Regions from separate parts of the Acetobacter sp. P5B1 genome, predicted to be linked through region 2. Evidence: predicted binding sites of a transcription regulator. Region 2 holds the regulator's gene; the other holds the start of a gene.
What was found. The regulator LexA, encoded in region 2, represses DNA repair genes until DNA is damaged. The targets are predictions, from matches to a motif close to TGTTCTANNTANGTTC.
Positions count from the first base shown of each region.

Region 1: a site for LexA is predicted at 5,032-5,047, ahead of ssb (single-stranded DNA-binding protein). Genes of this name have one in related genera too.

Region 1 covers NZ_JACRVS010000029.1:16,626-23,895, forward strand. The annotation lists gene KP703_RS13200 (Do family serine endopeptidase) at 96-1,670, opposite strand; gene KP703_RS13205 (nucleoside deaminase) at 1,849-2,322, opposite strand; gene KP703_RS15820 (hypothetical protein) at 2,601-2,729, shown strand; gene KP703_RS13210 (gamma-glutamyl-gamma-aminobutyrate hydrolase family protein) at 2,850-3,578, shown strand; gene KP703_RS13215 (pseudouridine synthase) at 3,575-4,333, shown strand; gene rsmD (16S rRNA (guanine(966)-N(2))-methyltransferase RsmD) at 4,336-4,971, shown strand; gene ssb (single-stranded DNA-binding protein) at 5,118-5,714, shown strand; gene KP703_RS13230 (O-antigen ligase) at 5,793-7,109, shown strand.
Region 2 covers NZ_JACRVS010000002.1:103,669-110,938, forward strand. The annotation lists gene KP703_RS01805 (adenosylmethionine--8-amino-7-oxononanoate transaminase) at 1-987, opposite strand, end outside; gene KP703_RS01810 (8-amino-7-oxononanoate synthase) at 1,181-2,377, shown strand; gene KP703_RS01815 (alpha/beta fold hydrolase) at 2,374-3,066, shown strand; gene bioD (dethiobiotin synthase) at 3,063-4,511, shown strand; gene lexA (transcriptional repressor LexA) at 4,618-5,283, opposite strand; gene KP703_RS01830 (carbohydrate porin) at 5,541-6,848, shown strand; gene glp (gephyrin-like molybdotransferase Glp) at 6,854-7,270, opposite strand, start outside.

The DNA of each region.
Region 1 (7,270 bases), on a different contig from region 2:
CCACCCTGACAACACAAAAAAACGCTGGCCCTTTGCAGAGCCAGCGTTTTGCGAGACCGGATCTTGATGCCCGGTCTTAGACGATGAAAGCCGTCTTACTGGTCGTCATCATCCCCGCCATTAGAAGAGGAAGAATCAGACCCATCCCCCGTGCCATCCGGGGAAATGGCGATAAACAGAGACTGCCCATCCCGCAGCACCCGGAGAAGAACTGGTTTTTTAGCTGCCAGCGCTCCGCGTACCGCCGTAACAGCAGCCCGTGGGGAATCGACGTTCTGGTTACTGACGGACTGGATCACATCACCGGGGCGAATACCGGCCTGATCCGCCGGGGAACCGGGCTGCACATCATTCACCACCACACCATGCACATCACTACCCAGACCAAGCTGGCGACGGATATCGCCACTCAGCGGCGTGAGCGACACGCCCAGATGCTGGCCTGAGGACGCATTGCCCTCGATCCCACCATCGTTGGAAGCTTTGGCGAGGTTGCCGATCTTGACCGTCAGCGTCTGCGGCTTACCGCCGCGCAGATAGCCGATTTTGGCGTCCGTGCCTGGAGCCACAGAAGCAACCCGCACCGCCAGATCATGCGGAGAGGCGACTTTCTGACCATTGAAGTCGGTCACTACGTCTTCCGCCTTCAGGCCAGCCTTTTCTGCAGGGCTGTCCGGGCTGGTGCTGGCCACCAGCGCACCGGCAGGCGGCGCACCCGGAGCCGGAACGGGCATGTTCAGGGCTTTCGCCATAGCCGGGGAGATGACCTGAGCATTCACGCCCAGATAGCCACGGACCACATGGCCAGTCTTGCGTAGCTGGTCTGTCACGCTGCGCACGGTGTCAGACGGAATGGCAAAGCCGATGCCAATGGACCCACCGCCGGAGGGAGAGAGAATGGCGGTGTTAACCCCCACCACCTTGCCATCCTGCGTGAACAGCGGACCACCGGAGTTACCGCGATTGATGGGCGCATCAATCTGGATGAAGTTGTCGTACGGGCCTTCATTAATGTCACGCCCACGGGCGGACACGATCCCTGCCGTGACAGTGCCACCCAGACCATACGGGTTCCCAACGGCCACAACCCATTCACCGGGCTGCACATCATCAGATTCGCCCAGCTCGATAAAGGGCAGCTTCTGGGACGACGTGACTTTCAGAAGGGCCAGATCCGTCTTGCCATCGCGGCCAATAATCTTGGCGGGCAGCGTTGTGCCATCATCCAGCGTGACGGTGACCTTGGTGGCCCCTTTCACAACATGGTTGTTGGTGACGACGTAACCATCGGCTGAGATCAGAAAGCCAGACCCGCGGGCTTCAATCTGCTGGCGGGACTGCTGGGGAGCCATCTGGAACGGGAAGGGAAAAGGAAAGGGCATGCCGCCCATTCCCCCCATGCCACCGCCTTCACCCTCAACAGCATCAGCCTTGATCATGGAGGTAATGGAGACAACGGCAGGTTTGACCTGTTTGACCAGATTCACAAAGTTTGGAAGCGTCTGGACCGGGCTGCTCGGTTTGATGGCCCCGGCATCCTCAGCATAGGCAGCGTGGAGGCCAGCCGGCCCTGTGCCCATCGTCCCTACAAAGGCTGCACCAGCCAGAAGGGCCAGAAGTGTCTTGCGGCTAGTCCGCCCGAAAAACTTGGATACAGATTTTTCCGACATCACGATTCCGACTGTTCCCTTAAACTCTTGCCAACAGGGTCAATCCCCGCCGGGGCGCATGATTCAGACCATCAGGCCAGATATCATACGCTTCTGCGGTTAACATGGTTCCTTGATAACAAAAACAAAAGGTCGCCCGGCAGGAACCCCCTTATTTATCTTACTCTTGTAACATGCGTCAGAGCGCAGAAGAGGCCTCACTCTCCCGCTCTCGCAACGTCTGGAAAAAGGTTTTGAGCAAAGCGGCAGAGTCGCGTTCCCGCACACCGCCGATAATTTCCGGCCTGTGCAGCGCCTCGGCGCGAAAGGGTAGACGCGGCCCATGTTCCACGCCACCGCCTTTTGGGTCATACGCGCCAAACAACACGCGCCCGACGCGGAAATGCGCCAGCGCCGCTGCGCACATGGGGCACGGCTCCAGCGTGACGACAAGCGTGCAATCCGCCAGCCGTTTGCCGCCTCGTGCCGCCGTTGCTGCGCGCATCACCAGCATTTCCGCATGGGCGGAGGGGTCATGCAGTTCTTCCACACGATTGCCCGCCTGAGCCAGCACGGTGCCATCCGGCCCCAGCAAGACCGCGCCGACAGGAACTTCCCCTCTTTGCGCTGCGTTCTGCGCCTCGCAAAGTGCTAATTCCATCCCGTTTTTCATCGGTGCATGCCTCTTTTTGCCCCTGCTGGCTGTGCCGCAAACCGGTTTAGTCCCTCAGCTAAAAGGAGAAACTCACCAAATATTTCAAACCTCACTCGCCGTTCGATAAATTACGTCTTTTTGCCTTATTTCAAACGGTCGTTTTTCCTTGCAAAAGCGCGATCTTCTCTGTCATCATGCCTTATAGATGCCATGATCTGTTCTGTAACAGACATGCAACTGACACCATATTGTCAGGGAATTCTGCCCTGACCCAGATAGCGGAAAGGATTAGTACAATGCACAGTCTGTCTCTCATCCTCGCCGCCGCTGCGATCGGCCTCGGCCTTGCCGTTGTAGACCGGACGGTAAATGAACCGGCAACAGCCTCCTCCCACGTCCAGCGGGTTTCTCTGCTGCCGGGTTGATTTCTGCGGACTTTCTGCCGCTTTCAGAAGACGTTTGTGTTTATCCCCGTGCAAACCGTCGCAGGGTGTGGCACCTGATACGCTTCATCCGGCTTTTTCTGACAAAAGACACCCGAGTTCATGACCGCACGCCGCCCCGTTATCGGCATTACGCTTGACCATGAGGCGGCCGGACCAGACCGCTATTCCCGATTCCCCTGGTATGCTCTGCGGGAAAACTATATGTCCGCTATTGCGACGGCGGGTGGTTTGCCGGTGGCTTTGCCGCTTTTCCCGCAGTTTGCCTCAGAGTATCTCGACCAGATTGACGGACTGCTGATCGCCGGCGGCGCGTTTGATATTGATCCATCCCTGTATGGTGAGGCCGAGCGCCACAGCAGCGTGACCCTGCGCCCGGTACGCACACAGGCTGAGCAAGCCTATCTGGCTGCTGCCATGCAGCGTAAAATGCCGGTTCTGGGCATTTGTGGCGGCATGCAGCTTCTGGCCGTGGCCCTCGGTGGCACGCTGATCCAGCACATCCCCGAGTCCTGCCCCACGGCCCTCCCGCACGAGCAACCTAATCCGCGCGATGAAGCCAGCCATGCAGTGCATCTGGAGCCGGATACGCTGCTGGCGCGCTGCGTGGGGCGGCCCCGCATGGCCGTTAATTCCTCCCATCATCAGGCCGTGCGCACACCCGGACGCGGGATTATCAATGCCCTGGCAGAAGATGGACTGATTGAAGGGGTGGAAGACCCCACCCTTCCGTTTTGCCTCGGGGTGCAATGGCATCCGGAATTTGGCATAGACCCGGGTGACCGGAGCATTTTTAGCGCCTTTGTACAGGCAGCAGGAGAACAAGAGTGACGCAGGAAACGCGTGGAGAACGCATCGCCAAATGGCTGGGCCGAACCGGTGTTGCCAGCCGGCGTGATGCCGAGCGGATGATTGAAGAAGGACGGGTGAAGCTGAATAATCAGCCCGTCACGCATCCCGCCACGTTTGTTACTTCCGACGACATTGTGCAGGTGGACGGCAAGATTGTGGACCACCCCCAGCGCACCCGCCTGTGGCGCTACCACAAGCCGGACGGACTGGTGACGACGCATAAGGACCCGGAAGGCCGCCCGACTGTTTTTGCCTCGCTGCCGGAAGGCATGCCGCGCGTCATCAGCGTGGGCCGGCTGGATCTGAACAGTGAAGGCCTGCTGCTGCTGACCAATGATGGCGAACTGGCCCGACGGCTGGAACTGCCCAACAATGGCTGGCTGCGGCGCTACCGTGTACGCGTGTTTGGTGTGGTGGATGAGGCCCGTCTGGCGTCCCTCGCCAACGGCAGCGTGTTCGAGGGTGTGCGGTATGGGCCAATTGAAGCCGGGCTCGATTCCCGCAAGGGCGATAACGCCTGGCTGACGGTGTCCCTGCGTGAAGGCAAGAACCGCGAAATTCGTAAGGTAATGATGGGCCTGAACCTGCATGTCAGCCGCCTGATTCGCACCAGCTACGGCCCCTTCCAGCTCGGAACCCTGCAGCGCGGAGAGCTGGAAGAAGTGCCCGGCAAGATCCTCCGTGAGCAGATGCCCAGAGCCCCGGAAAAAACTGCTAGCAAGAAGGCCCGGTAACCATGCGGATTATTGCAGGGGCTCGCAAAGGCCGGATGCTGGCCGCCCCACCCGGCACCACAACCCGCCCCACGGCGGACCGGGTGCGGCAGGCGCTGTTCGATATGCTGCTTCATGCCCCATGGGGTGGCCCGGACCTGCTGACCAATGCGCGCGTAATGGATGCGTTTGCAGGCACCGGGGCGCTGGGGCTGGAAGCGCTTTCACGCGGGGCAGAACACGCCACGTTTTTTGAGAATGATCGCGCTGCTCTTTCCGCCCTGCGCACCAATATTGCAGGCTGTAAGTGGGAGGACCGAAGTAAGGTCGTTCCCCGGGATGTCACCAAACCCACGCGCGCTCCGGCCCCATGCTCCCTGCTGTTTCTGGACCCGCCCTATCGGCAGGATCTGCCTGCCCGGACACTAGCCGCCCTGCACGCCCAGGGCTGGATTGCACCCGGCGCCATTGCGGTGATTGAAACCGCCGCGCAGGAACCGCTGCCGCTGCTAGAGAAAAATGCGGACGGCACGACACGCCTGCCGGAAACCGCGCCCGTCAGTGAGGATGAAGAAACTCCACCTCCCCCGGCCTATGCGGGCACATTGCTGGCGGAACGACGGCATGGGGCCGCGCGTCTTACTGTCTGGCAGCTGTAAGCGCGTCCCCACCTCCCATCCGATTGAGGTGCGTGCGCCCGACTCGCCATTTTGGAGATAGAATCAAACCAGAACTGGCGACGGGCGCAGGAGTGCGCTACACGGGCTGGATACTCTTTTTATTGTTTTAGAAAACGGGGTCATTGATGGCTGGTAGCGTCAACAAGGTTATTCTGGTGGGCAATCTGGGCAAAGACCCGGAAGTCCGCACCAGCCAGAGCGGCATGAAAATTGTCTCTTTTTCTGTCGCCACCAGTGACACATGGAATGACCGCGCCTCCGGTGAACGCCGGGAACGGACGGAATGGCACCGTGTGGTCATTTTCAATGATCGTCTGGCCGACGTGGCAGAACGCTTCCTGCGCAAAGGCCGCAAGGTCTATCTGGAAGGCGCTTTGCAGACCCGCAAATGGACCGATCAGTCCGGGCAGGAACGCTACACGACCGAAGTGATTGTTGAGCGGTTCCGTGGGGAACTGGTTCTGCTCGACAGCCGCAGCGGCGGTGAAGGTGAAGAGTCCGGCGGCTTTGGCGGTGGCAGCAGCAGCTACGGCGGCGGGAATGGCGGTGGTGGTTACGGCGGCGGAAGCGGCGGTGGCTATGGTGGTGGCAATCAGGGCGGCGACTTTGGCGGCTCTTCCGCACCGCGCCAGAACGCTCCGGCCCGCGGCCCGGGCGGCGGCAATGCTGGCGGCTGGGACGCCCCCGGCAATAGTGATCTGGACGACGAAATCCCGTTCTGATCGGCCTATGGGTCTGACAGTCCCTCCCCCGGCCCTTTGCCGGGGTGATGCGGTCTGTCTCAACGGGAATTTTCCGTAATGACACCTGCATCTTCTGTTCCCCACTCTTCCGGTCGCCTTGCAGCGGCGCTGACGCTGTGTGGAACAGGGTGCACTTTTCTTCTCCCCCTCCTCTTCTTTTATAGTCGCGCGCTCAGCGATGTGGCGGCGACCACTATCGCCTGCCTGTTCCTCCTCTACTCCGCTCTGCAGAAAGACTGGCAGTGGATACGGAAGGACTGGCTACGCCCGGCTGCCGTGTTCTGCGGGCTCTGCCTGATCTCCTCCCTTTATATCGGCCAGAAAGGCGCATGGGTTCAGGCGTTATGTCTGCCGCGTCTCTTCCTGCTCACCGCCGCCATGGAAAGCTGGATTCTGGTCCCGGCCTCCCGCCGTAAGACACTGGCCGCCATTTTGTTTGTGCTGGCCCTGTGGCTGATCACCCAGTGCTGGAAACAGTATCTGACCGGCACCAACCTGCTGGGCTATCCCCCGGCGGATGATGGTGCTCTGACCGGCCCCTTCGTGAAGCCACGGGCCGGATTTACGCTGCTCATGCTCTTTTTCCCGGCCCTGATGCCGGTGGTTTTGCGCGCGTTTTATACCAAGCGTCTGCGCCCATGGATTGGCGGCGTGGTGCTGCTGGTGCTGAGCGTGACCACCATGGTGCTGATTGGCCAGCGGATGAGCAATGTGCTGCTCCTCTTCGGCCTGATGCTGACCGCCCTGATGATCCCGCGCTTTCGCGTGCCATTCGCCTTCGTGCTGGCTGGCGGAGCGGGGCTGGTGGCCAGCCTGCCCGATATCTCCCCGCGAACATATGCCAAGCTGGTGCTCAAATTCTCCAACCAGTTGCACCATTTTACTCAGAGCGATTACGGCAAGCTATATCGCACCGCTGTGACAATGATTGTCTCGCACCCCTGGATTGGGCTGGGCATGGATGGGTTCAGAAACTTCTGCCACACCCCCTTCCACACCAATGCCCTGACCGCCATCGGGCTGCCCCCGCTGGATAGTGACACCGCACACGGCTGCAACATCCACCCCCATAATTATTATCTGCAGATTGCCACCACCGCCGGGCTGCCGGGACTGGTGGCGTTCGCATGGATGATCTTCTGCTGGCTGCGCACCGGCTTGCGCGCGCTCGCCCCGGTCCGAAACCCGCAGCAGGCCATGCTGTTTGTCATGTGCTGTGTGGTGCTATGGCCGGTAGCCTCCACCAGCGCCCTGTTCTCCTTCCCCACCGCAGGCTGGGTTTTCCTGTTTGCCGGCTGGCTTCTGGCCGCCTCGGAGCCGCGCAACTCCTCCCAACAGAGCAGCGCCGCTCCATCAGTTTTTAAGAAAATCTAAATATTTCCTTTTATTAGCGGCCTGCTCCGATACTATTTCTTGGGCATATCCAGCCGCCTGCATGCCTATGCTGTCCTTTTTCTTCCGCTAAAATCTCATAATGTTCTTGGCGTTCGGGGTGCACACCGCTATAAGCCGCGTCATTCTTTCAAGGCAGGTGT
Region 2 (7,270 bases):
CAGGGTGCGGCAGCGTTCCAGTTCTCTGGTCAGGTGCGCGTTGATGGCGGCAACCTGTTCAAGCCGGGGTTCACTTTCAAACAGATCCAGCGAGGCATTGGCGCAGGCGCAGGCCAGAGCGTTGGCCATAAAAGTCGGCCCGTGCATCAGGGCGTGTTCCGGGTTGTCGGACAGGAACGCTTCAAACACATGCGGGCGTGCAATGGTGGCCGCAAGCGCCATGGTGCCGCCTGTCAGGGCTTTGGAGAGCGTTACGATATCCGGTACAATTCCTGCCTGTTCGCACGCAAACATCGTGCCGGTGCGGCCAAACCCGGTAAAAATTTCATCCAGAATGAGTAGCAGGCCATAGCGATCTGCCGCAGCGCGCAACGTGCGCAGCACATCGGGGGAATGGAAGAGCATGCCGCCCGCACCCTGCACCAGAGGCTCGGTGATGATGGCGGTCAGCTCATGCGCGTGGGTCTCCAGCAGCGTGAAAAATTCTGCCTCGCTGGCATCGTCCTGCGGGAGTGGCGCGATGATGTGGTTGGCCAGCACGTCTCCATAGAGATGGTGCATGCCTTCTTCCGGGTCGCAGACCGACATGGTGGCGAGGGTATCCCCATGATATCCGCCCTTGAAGGCCAGCATTTTGGTGCGTTTCGGCTCACCTTTATTCAGACGATACTGAATGGCCATTTTCATGGCGACTTCCACTGCAACAGAGCCGGAATCTGTAAAGAAAACCCGGTCCAGATCCCCCGGCAGCAGGGCGGACAGGCGGGTAGCCAGTTTTAGCGCGGGCTCATGCACCATGCCGCCAAACATGACGTGGGGCATGGTGGCCAGCTGCGCCTCAATGGCTGTGCGGATATGGGGGTGGTTGTAGCCGTGGCAGGCTGTCCACCATGCGGCCACGCCATCCACCAGTTCCCGGCCATCCGTCAACTGAATGCGCGCATTATGCGTGCTGCGGGCCGCCAGAGGGGCAGGGGCGGTTTTCATCTGGCTGTAAGGCAGCCAGATATGCGGCAGTCCCTGTGTGTACCACTCCGGCGTGGCGGCAGTAGCGGCCTGCCCTGAGTGCTGAGAAGAGGCTGTGCGGGAGGCCGCAAGGGGATTCTGGGGGGCGGACATTGCGCGAGAACTCCTGCTTAGGTGATTGACCGGCGGTCCTGGCTCCGGCACCACTCGCTTCATGACGCGGTTTGATCATCTTTTCCAGCATGGGCTGGAGGAACTGGCCGAACAGGGGCGTCTTCGCACGCCGCGCAGTCTTCAACCCAGAGCCGATGGGCTGCTGGAGAGAGAAGACGGCACCGTTCTGGTTGATTTTTCCTCCAATGACTATCTCGGCCTGCGGGGGCATCCGCTTTTGCGTGAGCGCGCGCTTGCCTGGGCGGAGCGCTATGGGGCTGGCTCCGGGGCCTCACGACTGGTGACAGGCACAGCCCCTGGTATGGTCGCGCTGGAAGCGCGGCTGGCGGCCCTGAAGGGGATGGAGGCAGCCTGCATTTTCTCCTCCGGGTGGCAGGCAAATGCGACTCTGGTGCCCGCTCTCGCTCAGCTCTCGCTGGCGGCGACGGGTGGGGCGCCCACGCTGATTGTCGATAAGTTCATTCATGCCAGCCTGTATCATGGCTGTGCGGCGGCTGGCGTGCGGCCTGTGCGCTTCCGGCATAATGACATGGAGTATCTTGAAAGCCTCCTGCAGAAAGCCGATGGCCCCGGCCTGAAAATCATTCTGACAGAAAGCGTCTTCAGTATGGATGGAGACCGGGCCGATATGGCGGCGCTTGGTGCATTGGCTCGCCAGTATGGCGCGTTTTTGTGCGTGGATGAGGCACATGCCACCGGCATTCTGGGGCCGGACGGAAAAGGTCTGGCTGACGGGCAGGCGGATCTGATTATCGGCACGTTCAGTAAGGCTCTGGGCGGGATGGGCGCATTTATCGCTTCCTCATCCGCCGTATGTCGCTGGCTGGTGAACAAAGGCTCGGGTTATATCTATTCCACAGCGCCGTCTCCACTGGTGCTGGGTGCGCTGGATGCAGCACTTGATCTGCTGCCAGATTTGGACGCAACGCGAGACCATGTTGCAGGACTGGCAGAGCGGTTCCGGCAGCATATGTGGCGGGCCGGGTTGGAAATGGGGCCGTCTTCTACTCAGATTGTGCCGGTTGTGGTGGGGGGCGAACGCACGGCTCTCACCCTTTCTCGCATGGTGGAAGACGCAGGTTTTCTGGCGATTGCTATTCGTCCGCCTACCGTGCCACCGGGTGGCTGCCGCCTGCGGGTGGTGCTGCACGGAAACCATACAGAGGCGCAGGTGGACCAGCTGGCGCAGGTGCTCAAGGATGCTGTGTCGCAGTGCGCAGCAATGGGATTTGCATGATCGGGCCGCGGCTTGTTTTTGTGCATGGCTGGGGTTGCGGGCCGGATATCTGGGAGCCGGTGCTGGAGGCATTGGATCAGCCTTCAGCCTGTGTGCTGGATCTGGGCTATTTCGGAGCCTCGCAGAGCGACACACAGCAGCGGCTGGACGCTGTGCTGCGTGGATCACTGCCCGTACTCGCCGTTGGTCATTCTCTGGGCTTTCTCTGGCTTCTCTCTCGTGGAGGCTGGCCAAAAGGGACACGCTTTCTGGGCATCAACGCGTTCGGGCGCTTTGCGGCCGAAGACGGTTTTTCGCAGGGCGTGCCTCAGCGTATGCTGACTCGTATGCAGACAGGCCTGCAGCGCGATGCGGTTCAGGTGGTCAATAATTTTCGCGCCCGCTGTGGCGTGGGGCCGGTTACGCCAAATGCTCTTTGTGTGCCAGCCCTGCAGGACGGTCTGACAGAGCTGATGACGCTGGACGCAAGGCCTGCGCTGGCCCGTCTCGCTGAGGTGCCCGGGACCGTAAAGGTTCTGGCCGGGGAGCACGATCCGATTGTCAGCCCGGAGATGACGCAGGCCTCTTTCCCGCGGGGTGTGCCGGTTGAATGGGAATCTGAGGGCGGGCACATGCTCCCGCTGACACATCCACATGTCTGTGCCGAGGTTGTTCGGTGCATGATGTCACAAAATCTGGAAAACTCATGACCGACCGTTCTGCCCCGGCCCGACAGGCTCGCATTCAGCAAAGTTTTGATGCTGCGGAGGGGTATGATGCCGCCGCTGTGCTGCAACGTGTGGCGGCGCGGCGTCTGTTTGATGGTCTCCGGGCGCGACTGGCTGGCCGGGCACCCCGACGCATTCTGGAAGTTGGGTGCGGTACGGGCTTTCTCACGCACATGCTGCATGAGGCATGGCCTGAGGCGGAACTGGTCGCAACGGATGTTGCGACCCGTATGCTGGAACGCGCCCGCAAGCGAGTCGGGGACGGCGTGCAGTTTTGCGTGATGGATGCGGCCCGACCCGATGTGGCAGGAGCGTTCGACCTGATTTGCGGCAATCTGGTTTTTCAGTGGCTGGCTGAACCCTCAGTAGCCTTGCAAACGCTGGCGGACCAGCTGGCCCCCGGTGGTGTGATTGCGGTCTCCACCTTGCTGGATGGCACCTTTGAAGAATGGCGACAGGCCTGCACCGCAGAAGGGCTGATGGCGGCAACACCGGATTACCCGGCCGCCCGGACTGTGCAAGGCTGGCAGCCCGGCCTGTGCGCCGGGAAATGGACAACAGAACGGTGCGTTCAGCCCTTTGAAAATGGACTGGCCTTTGTAAAGCATTTGAAGGACACCGGGGCTTCCGTGCCGCGTGAAGACGGGAAGGCCTTCTCTCCCGTCGAACTGCGCCGTGCTCTGACACGCTTTGATCAGGCCGGAGCCATGGTGACATGGCATCTGGCCTACGGCTGTTTTCAAAAGCCTCAGCGCGCCGGAGTGTTTGTCACCGGGACAGATACCGGCGTGGGCAAAACGCTGACATCTGCCTGCCTCGTGCATGCGTGGAAAGCGGTCTACTGGAAGCCGTTGCAAAGCGGGCTTGCGGATGAAGAAGGTGATACGGCGACGGTCATAAAGCTGAGCGGTTGCCTGCCGGAGGACTGCTTTCCGTCAGCCGGGGCGTATCAGGCCTCTCTGTCTCCTCTGGCGGCTGCCAGGGCCGAAGGTGCGGAGATTGACCCCGCACGTCTGGCTTTGCCTTTAGAGGATCCACAGCGCCCGCTCGTGGTGGAAGGGGCAGGAGGCCTGATGGTGCCTGCGACCGATACGCTGATGATGGTTGATCTGGCTGAACGCTGGGGTTTGCCGGTGGTGCTTGTCGCCCGAAGCGGACTGGGGACGCTGAACCATACGCTGCTTAGTCTGGAAGCGTTGCGTACCCGTGGTCTGGCCATTGCCGGGGTGGTGCTGAGCGGCCCGCTCAACCCGGAGAACAGCAAGACCATTCAGGAAAAAGGGCAGGTGCGCATTCTCGCGGAATTACCCCAGCAGGAGGCCCTGACTGCGGAGACCGTTGCCGCACTGAGCCGCCTGATTCCCGCATGGGACGATGTGTCTGAAGCAATGCAAGTGGGGCGTAAGGGCGTTTCAGAGAAAGTCTGACGTTTCTACCCGGTCTTGATGGATGGGGCTTCTGCTCCTGAATGGAGAAGCCCCAACAGAGCGGATGCGTGATCTTTCAACATCACGCTCCGTAGTGTCTCAGTCGTCAGTGGTAGCGGCGGATCAGTCCAGCCAGTCGACCCTGAATGTGCAGGCGTTCAGCGGGCACAATGCGCGTTTCATAGCGCGGGTTGGCGGGTTCCAGCGCAATGGTGTTGCCCTTGCGGCGCAGGCGTTTGAGCGTGACTTCGCTATTATCAATGAGTGCGACAACAATCTGTCCGTTCTCGGCATCTTCTGTGCGACGGATGATGACGTGATCGCCGTCCAGAATCCCGGCCTCAATCATGGAATCCCCGGTGACTTCCAGCGCGTAGTAGTCGCCTGAGGTCACCATATCTTTCGGGATGTCCAGAAAGGTATCCGTTTCGGCCATGGCTTCAATCGGCAGACCAGCGGCAATGCGCCCATAAAGCGGGATTTTCAGCGCGGCGGGCTGGTGGCGGGAGAAATCACCACGCACGACATTTGTGGGCAGCGTTTCGGAGGCAGGCGCCATTTCCGGGAGATGGATGACTTCCAGCGCGCGGGCCCGATGGTGATGACGACGCAGAAATCCACGTTCTTCCAGCCCGGAAATCAGGCGATGAATGCCGGATTTGGAGCGCAGGCCCATGGCCTCTTTCATCTCGTCGAAAGAAGGAGAGAAACCCGTCTGCTTGAGGTGAGAATCAATAAAAAGCAGCAGTTTGTGCTGTTTGCGCGTCAGCATTGCGGCACCCCGGAGCAGATGAGTGTTTTTGTATTTATAGTGCTTTGTTCTATATAAGTTCTCTTTTTTAGTCAAGGGGTTATTCACCCCAGCCAAAAGCACTTCTGTATTTTTTGTGGTGTCTGTAAAGGTTCCTGCAGAAGGCCCGTTGGGGCCTGTGCTTTCAGTCTGGCTATTTAAGCGGGGCCGGTGATCATCGGTCCGAAATCCCTGATGCCGTCTTTGTATGCGGTTCTATAACATATTGAAAAGGTTCGGTGTTTAGGAAAATTATCACGGTTCCGGCAGCGTTTTGTGCCTGTTTTAGCCTGAGTTTGCCTCAGGCTGCGGCGCAGGCGACTGCTCCCGATGCGAATGCGTTCAGCTTCGCAGACCGCCTGACGCGGGACTGGGGCGGTGTACGTCGCACGCTGGCGGAACATGGGGTGGATTTTCAGCTGACGGACCAGAACGAGTTGTGGGCTGTGCCTGTCGGGGGGAGCCAGCCGTCCAATAACTACATTGGCGTGACCACCGGCCAGCTTTCTGTGGATCTTGGGCGCCTGACGCATCTGCCGCTCGGCACCATTGGCATCAGTGGGGTGGATATTCGCGGTCATCCCTTCAGCAACCAGCCGCTTTATGTGTTCAATCAGGTCTCCGGGATTGAGGCGGATATCAACCTGCGCCTCTATGAGGTCTGGTATGGCCAGACTTTTGACCATGATCGGCTGGATATGCGTATTGGGAAGCTTGATCTCAGTCATGACTTCATGGGGAGTGATGGCGCGATGCAGTTCATGAACGCCTCATTCTCCTGGCCCATGGTGCCGGATAACAACCTGTACGATCAGGGGCCGGCGTCACCGCTGGGCACGCCTGCCGTGCGGGTCAAATACAAGCTTTCCAAAAGCTTGACGGTTCTGGCCGCCGTTGCGGATGATAACCCGATTGGCGCTGGTTTTCTGAACGATGCCGACCCGTGGAACCAGAATCAGGACCCCAGCGGCACCCGATTCCATTTTGGCACCGGGGCGCTGATGTTTCTGGAAGCGCAGTATCACACGCAACTCTGGGGGAAGGACGGAACCTATAAGCTGGGTGGTTACGGAGATACCGGCCGCTTTCCGGATCAGGCTGACCCAACTGTTCGCCATAAAGGCAACTGGACGTTTTACGCCGTGGCCGATCAGGTTCTGGCTAATCTTGCAGGTAAGCAGACGGTTGCGGGCTTTGTGCGCGCCACATGGGCACCGCCCGCTAACCGCAACCAGATTGTGAATGCGGTAGACGCCGGATTTTTGTTGAACGCGCCATTCCAGCGCGCAAACGATGTTCTGGGGCTTGGGTTCGGCTATGGCGAGGCCAGCCCGGTTTTGCGGCGGTCAGAACGGCGTGCGGGCACGCTGGCGCAGCACGCCGAATATCATCTGGAACTGACTTATCAGTTTCAGGCGACACCCTGGCTCCTCATCCAGCCTGATCTTCAGGGGATGCTTTCACCCAGCGGCGGTGTACTGGATACCGCAGGTCGCAGGGTGAAAGACGAAGCCATTTTTGGCCTGCATTCCAGCATGTCGTTCTGAAGCTCTCAGGGCAGGCGAAGAATACGGCAGGGCGCGCCGGCTTTCTCGGCTGGTGCGAAGGGCGCGCGAATCAGGAGCGCCTGACTTTGGGCGAAAATATTCAGCTGAGCCGAATCCTGTGAACTGAAGGGTGTTGCCAGTGGAAGTTGTCCATCAGCCTGGGGCGTGAGGCGGCACCGCACAAAATCCTGCCGCTGGTCGTTCTCGCCAATATCCGTGCCCAGCACGGCGGCTTCCGTTTCCATCTTGTCCGGCACGGGCTGGCCGAGCAGCTTGCGCAGGGCAGGGACCACAAACACCAGACTACACACCAGCGCCGCGACCGGATTGCCCGGCAGGCCGATAACGGGGGTGTGGCCCAACTGGCCGAACATCAGCGGTCTGCCCGGGCGCATGGCGATTTTCCAGAAATCCAGCGCCAG